DNA from 3 places in the Neobacillus sp. MER 74 genome. Region 3 is predicted to be linked to each of the others. Evidence: riboswitches for the same ligand, from Rfam matches in the RefSeq annotation. Region 3 holds a riboswitch; each other region holds the start of a gene.
What was found. A riboswitch is a leader RNA that binds a small molecule or an ion and turns the genes downstream of it on or off. The one in region 3 is predicted to bind thiamine pyrophosphate.
Positions count from the first base shown of each region.

Region 1 (2,196 bases), on a different contig from region 3:
TGTAAAACTCACCGATCTTGCTGGGAATAAGAATGAATATACAGCACGTGACAAATCCATTCTGATTACAGAAGGTTTCGGTTTAACCTTGAAAAATTCCAACTTACGCTCGGCAGCCACCACTCAAAGCACCATCCTAACAACAATCCCTGCTGGTTCAGAAGTGGTGATAACTGGAGAAACGGGTGATTGGTATCAAATTGAGTACAGGATTATCAGTGCGGTTCTGAAAGGATATGTCTCCAAACCATTAATTAAAGTTCCATCCAATCAGGAGATTCAAGCAATCGAAAAGGCGAGGACAAGGACAAACGTCAATGTTAGAACCAATCCTGGAACTCAGTATGATACAAAGATTGTGCTTCCGATGAATACAGATATAAAAATTTATTCCGCAATCGGAGACTGGTATTCAATCGAATACAAGAAAGACAGCAGTACTTTGGATTCTGGGTATGTAGCAAAATTTACTGTAACCCTCCCAACGGTATCAACTGTTGTTTACACCGTTGTTGCGGGCGATTCTCTCTGGAAAATTGCCCAGAAGAATGGGGTTACGATTGACTCCATCGTTAAAGCCAATAACCTCGATCCTAATCAACCAATCTACATTGGCCAAAAACTAACCATAGTAAAATAATCCTTTTCCATGCATAGGTGAGAGATCAGAATATATGAAAGGTATAAAAAGAATTTATTTGACATTTCTAATCGACGTGTTAACATTATCCATGCAAGGGAATTTTTAAAAATGAATAGATAACAATCCGCTAGAGGTGCCTTTTTAAAGGGCTGAGATTGAAGTGATACTTCGGGACTCTATGAACCTGATCTGGGTTATACCAGCGTAGGGAAGTGGAAACATGGATATTTGAAGGATCATGTTTATATTTCAAATTATCAACCACTTTCTTATCAAAAGGAAGTGGTTTTTTGTTTTTCACTTTATTTCATTGAGCTTCAGATTCTGGATTATAGGGGGTGACTTGTATTTTAACTAGTGTTAAAGAGTTACATATTATATCCAATGGTCAAATGCCGATCGAGCAGCTATGTGAAATTGTCATGGATATTCATCCGTATGTAACCGCGATTCACTTACGCGAAAAACAAAAAACAGCGAGGGAACTTTTTCAAGCAGTGGAACTTCTAACAATGACAAACCTGCCGTTATTAAAGATTATCATCAATGATCGTGTGGATGTTGCCTTAGTTACAAAGGCTGGCGGGGTTCAATTAGCTTTTCATAGTTTAGATGCAGCCATTGTCAAAGGGAATTTTCCTCAGCTTAGGGTAGGAAGTTCCATCCATTCCTACGTGGAGGGACAAAAAGCAAAAGAAAAGGGTGCTGATTACGTCCTTTTCGGTCATGTCTTCCCTTCGCAATCAAAACCAGGAATGCCCCCTAGAGGTCTTGATGAATTATCAAGGATTACACAATTAGAGGTTCCGGTTATTGCCATTGGAGGCATAACTCCCGAGAATACAGGGCGGGTACTAGATGCTGGGGCAAAAGGAATCGCTGTCATGTCAGGAGTATTAGAAGCTCGCGATCCATTAGTAGCAGTAAAGGCTTATTTAAATGTATTAAGAGATGGAGATGGAACAAGTGGGAAATTCATTTGATGTTGCCATTATCGGAGGGGGGATTAACGGATCCTCTATTGCCTATCAACTATCAAAAATGGGCAAAAAAGTAATCATAATTGAGAAGGATAGATTGGCTTGCCAAGCTTCCAGTGCGGCGGCTGGTATGCTGGCAGCACAAGCGGAGATTGAACAAGATGGTCCTTTATTCCAATTGGCATTAAAGAGTCAAGCAATGTTTTCTACACTATCAAGTGAGTTATATGAATATACAGGAATTGATATCGAGTTTGTGAATAAAGGAATGCTGAAGATTGCAGAAACGGAAGAAATAGCAATAGAAGTAAAAAAACAGGTCAACTATCAAAGGAATTGGGATCCAATGATAAAATGGCTGGATTCAACGGAATTACTAGAAATGGAACCGTCTTTGGCACCAAGTGTTGTTGGAGGTATGTATCTCCCTAACGATGGACATGTGCAGCCAGCAAAGTTAACAAAAGCGTTTGCAAATGCGGCTGTTTATTTCGGAGCGGAAATTCGTCAAAATACGGAGGTTCTTTCATTTATTTTTGAAAACGGTCAGGTTAAAGGGGTTAAAACGACCAA
Region 1 is NZ_JAMAUV010000012.1:37,839-40,034, forward strand. Features, by position in the region: gene M3610_RS18575 (outer membrane protein assembly factor BamB family protein) at 1-640, shown strand, start outside; TPP riboswitch at 763-871, shown strand; gene tenI (thiazole tautomerase TenI) at 982-1,626, shown strand; gene thiO (glycine oxidase ThiO) at 1,610-2,196, shown strand, end outside.
Region 1: another riboswitch for thiamine pyrophosphate. It lies ahead of tenI (thiazole tautomerase TenI); the one in region 3 lies ahead of thiC (phosphomethylpyrimidine synthase ThiC).

Region 2 (2,196 bases), on a different contig from region 3:
CGTTTATTTGCTACATCGACCATATTAAGTCCAATAAATGCTGGTTTTTCAAACTCAAGCAATTGCAAAGTTAGATGTAAATTTCGTTCTAATTGTGAAGCATCTAATATATTTAGCAGGCGGTCCACTGATTCATTAAGAAAGAAGGATGTAACTACCCCTTCATCCTTCGATAAGGGATTAAGTGTATACACACCAGGTAAATCAGTCAAATGACCAATATTATTTTTAAAAACACCAACTTTTTTTTCAACGGTGACACCGCTCCAATTACCAACATACTCATAGGAACCTGTAAGATTATTAAATAATGAAGTTTTCCCAGTATTAGGATTTCCAATAAGTGCGATGTCCATTATATTCTCTCCACTTTCATTCGAACTGCTTCTCTACGGCGAATACCCACACATTGTCCGCAAGATTCAATCATAATTGGACCGCCAAATGGCATGACACACTTTACACACACTTCAGAGCCTTCAGTAATCCCTAAGTCAAGTAATCGTCTTTGTACCAGGTGACCTACAAGAGAAATATCAATAATTTTCCCTTTATCTCCTACTTTTAATGAACCAAACATGTATATCACCCTATCTCCACTAATTGAGAATGATTATCTTTCTTGTATTTTAACACTTTTTTTGAGATAAAAAGCTTAATAAATTTGTCAAAAGTTTGAAGAATTTTCATGAATCAACGACAATCGCTTTATAAAAAAAATAGAAAAGAGCTTGAAGCCCTTTTCCATTCGTATTACTAATAAATGTTATTTTGAAAATAATCTCTTTGGTACCGCACTCATTACAATGATGATAATGATTGCACTGATGATGAAGCTTGGCAGCATGAATGTTCCATTATATAGGAGTGAGTAAATGGCCACCGGCTGCCCCTTTGGCGCATATTCACCGAAGAACACGATGCCAGAAATAACATGGCAGATGTATCTTAAGGCACTTCCTAAGAATGCACCGATAATAACATATGTCATCCACTTACCTTTTTCATTTTTGGATATCGCCTCCTTCACCAGACCAGTAAAGACACCCGCTAACCCTACAACTGAAAAGGCAAGAAAATAATCAATAAATCCTTGTAAGAATGTGTATACTTGAGCGAATCCAAGGATAACCTGCAATAAACCTAGTAAAAATCCTGTTAACAAGCCCCCTTTTATCCCCCAACGATAAGCAATTAAAAAGATAGGTACCATGGCAATTGACACCGAACCTCCCTGTGGCCATATCTTTAAAGATAGAATTCCGGCTAGAAAATCCAATAAATAAGCTAAAGCAGAAAAAACTGCCACCTCAGCGATAAATAATGTGTTGCTTCTTTTTTGATTCACAACGTCTCCCCCAATTTTTGGACTCGTTAGAAGTCTTCCTATTACAAGATGTGCAATAAAATAAAGAACAAAAAAAGCAATGCACGACGCTAAGGATTGTCTGCATTGCTTTCATAATCGGCAAACCACATCCCTACGCTAGTGTTAACTAACAGGTTCATAGGGTCAGAACTTAACCGTTCACTCTCAGCCGCAAGAATAGCAGCTCCCCCTGTGGAAGTATTCAATTGTTTCCATAGAAAAAAATATACTCTTCTTTATTCACATTTACAAGGAAAATATACTTTCTTATCGTTATTATTACCTAGTCGAATCAGCAATTAAGACTATATGAATAAAATTCAAGACTTTTATTTTAAAATAAAGGAGGTATTTCTATTTATGTCTCGAATAAGTACAGTAAGGAGTTTTTTGTCAATAACATAGGGGGAAGACGGCATGTTCACGGAAAACCAAACAGATTTAATTGATTTTTTCAATCAAAATAAACAGAAATTAATTCAAGATTGGGAAAATGCCATTGTTACCACTAATACGGATCCTTTTAAGTTAAAAATTCACGAAAACGGCGAGGCTCTGCTCGATGTTTTACTTAATATGCATAAAATGACGGAAAAAGACCTTTTAGACATAATTGAAAAACTTGCTATTGAAGTATCGGAAGAAAGAGTTTTGGCTGATATTAACCTTGGTGATTTTGTTTATAATGTTAATCTTGGCAGAACAGTTCTATACAGCCATTTAAGCATTACTGGGATTCCATGGGCAGCCATGCAGGAAGCATTAAACAATGTAAATTTTTGTTTCGATAAATTTTTATACTATGCTGTATCCCATTACTCAGAAGC
Region 2 is NZ_JAMAUV010000001.1:744,369-746,564, forward strand. Features, by position in the region: gene feoB (ferrous iron transport protein B) at 1-356, opposite strand, end outside; gene M3610_RS03695 (FeoA family protein) at 356-580, opposite strand; gene thiT (energy-coupled thiamine transporter ThiT) at 767-1,348, opposite strand; TPP riboswitch at 1,462-1,570, opposite strand; gene M3610_RS03705 (histidine kinase N-terminal domain-containing protein) at 1,787-2,196, shown strand, end outside.
Region 2: another riboswitch for thiamine pyrophosphate. It lies ahead of thiT (energy-coupled thiamine transporter ThiT); the one in region 3 lies ahead of thiC (phosphomethylpyrimidine synthase ThiC).

Region 3 (2,196 bases):
TCAACAGTCGCGGCTGAGCTAGGACAAGCAGAAGTAAATAAAAAGCTAGCAGAAACAAGTGTTACTCAGATGAAAGAGCAAATCACTTCATTAGAGCAGGATATACGAGAAGCTGAGTCAACCACTACAACCACTACAACAGATACAACTGATACAACTGATACAACTGATACAACTGATACAACCAATACCACTGATGCAGTTGATATAGCTAACATAGCTACTAAAGCTAGCACGATCCAGTCAATTCAAGCTGAACTAAATAAAGTAAAAGCTGAGCTCCTTGCAGCAGATCTAAAAGTAGAAAAATATACGTTGCAGGCTGAAAAGCTAAAATCTGAGCTCGAAACATTAACTGTCATCAGCAACACTGCTGGTGTAATATCAAACCTGAACCAAAATGTAGGTCAAGGTTTTCGAGCAAAAGAAAATCAGCAACTAGCAATCATGCAAATCGCTTCAAATGATCCGTTTCAAATTGAAGGAAAGCTAACAGAAGCAGAAAAAGCAAAAATTACATCAGGCCAATCTATTACAGTAACTTCTAATGTAGTAGCCAATAAGAAATGGAAAGGAAAAATTTCGGAGGTTAGTGATTATCCTACATATAAAACAAATGCAAATAAGAATAAAGATATACAACAAGAAACTAATCCATACTATTCCTTTAAAGCAAGTCTAGATTCACAAAAGGGCCTATATCCTGGCTACAATACCATGCTAGACGTAGTAGTGCAGTCAAAGCAGTTGCTAGCAGTTCCTGAAACGAGCATCATGGGCTTTGGAAAATCCACCTATGTATATGTACAAAAAAAAGGAAAGATTCAGAAACAAAAGGTAGAAACTGGTCAAAAAGGAGGCAAATGGGTTGCCATACTTAAGGGTTTAAAGGAAGAAGACAAAATAGAAGAAAACCCATCCTGGATTGTTCGCCTTGGTACATCTCTTTTTGATTAGTATTTTACAGGTAAATTATGGTTCATCCTAAACATAATATCGAAACACGACTATATTACTATAATTAATATTATGTATTTCATTTTAACCGATACTCATATATAATGTAGCTTAATTGAATATAAATAACTAGGGGTGTCCAATAAGTTGGGCTGAGAAAGAAACACGCTGAAGTTTCTTGACTCTTGGGACCTGATCTGGATCATACCAGCGTGGGGAAGTTAGAATAGACAATCTTCGATGCAACTATACTTCTGCATACATTTTAGCCGGGTCCAACCATTTATGGTCCCGGCTTTTTGATGTACTTTTATACGCTTATTTACTTGTTATGTTCTGTATCTCGTCCTTTATATTCAAAAAAAAAAGGAGAGATTTATTATGTCAACGACTGCATTAAACGAACAAAATATTTCCATCATGTCTAGTTTTCCAGGAAGTAAAAAAGTATATGTAACAGGCTCGAGATCCGACATTAAAGTACCAATGCGTGAAATTGAGTTAAGCCCTACAACGGGAACGTTTGGTGAAGAGGAAAACCTTCCTATACGCGTATATGATACAAGCGGTCCTTATACGGATCAGAATTATTCTGTTGATATTTCAAAAGGCCTTCCTGCCATTCGAAGCACATGGATCCATGAACGGGCAGATGTTGAAGAATATGAAGGTCGAGAAATTAAGCCTGTAGATAATGGGTATAAGGATGAAAAAGATCCTCGTGCCAATCATAACGTGTTTCCGGGTTTGAAGCGCAAACCATTACGTGCAAAAAAAGGAAAAAATGTTACACAGCTTCACTATGCAAAAAAGGGAATTATTACTCCTGAAATGGAATTCATCGCAATAAGGGAAAATATGAAACCTGAATTTGTGCGTGATGAAGTTGCAAAGGGTCGAGCGATTATTCCTTCTAATATCAATCATCCAGAGTCAGAACCTATGATAATAGGACGTAATTTTCATGTTAAAATCAACGCGAATATCGGTAACTCTGCTGTTTCATCATCCATCGAACAAGAGGTTGAAAAAATGACATGGGCGACACGTTGGGGTGCTGATAATATTATGGATCTATCAACAGGTAAAAACATTCATAAAACAAGAGAATGGATTATTCGAAACTCAGCCGTTCCTGTCGGCACCGTCCCCATTTATCAAGCACTTGAAAAAGTAAATGGTGTTGCTGAAGATCTTACATGGGAGGTTTACCGTGATACCTTGATTGAACAAGCGGAG
Region 3 is NZ_JAMAUV010000004.1:49,238-51,433, forward strand. Features, by position in the region: gene M3610_RS08835 (efflux RND transporter periplasmic adaptor subunit) at 1-957, shown strand, start outside; TPP riboswitch at 1,079-1,193, shown strand; gene thiC (phosphomethylpyrimidine synthase ThiC) at 1,339-2,196, shown strand, end outside.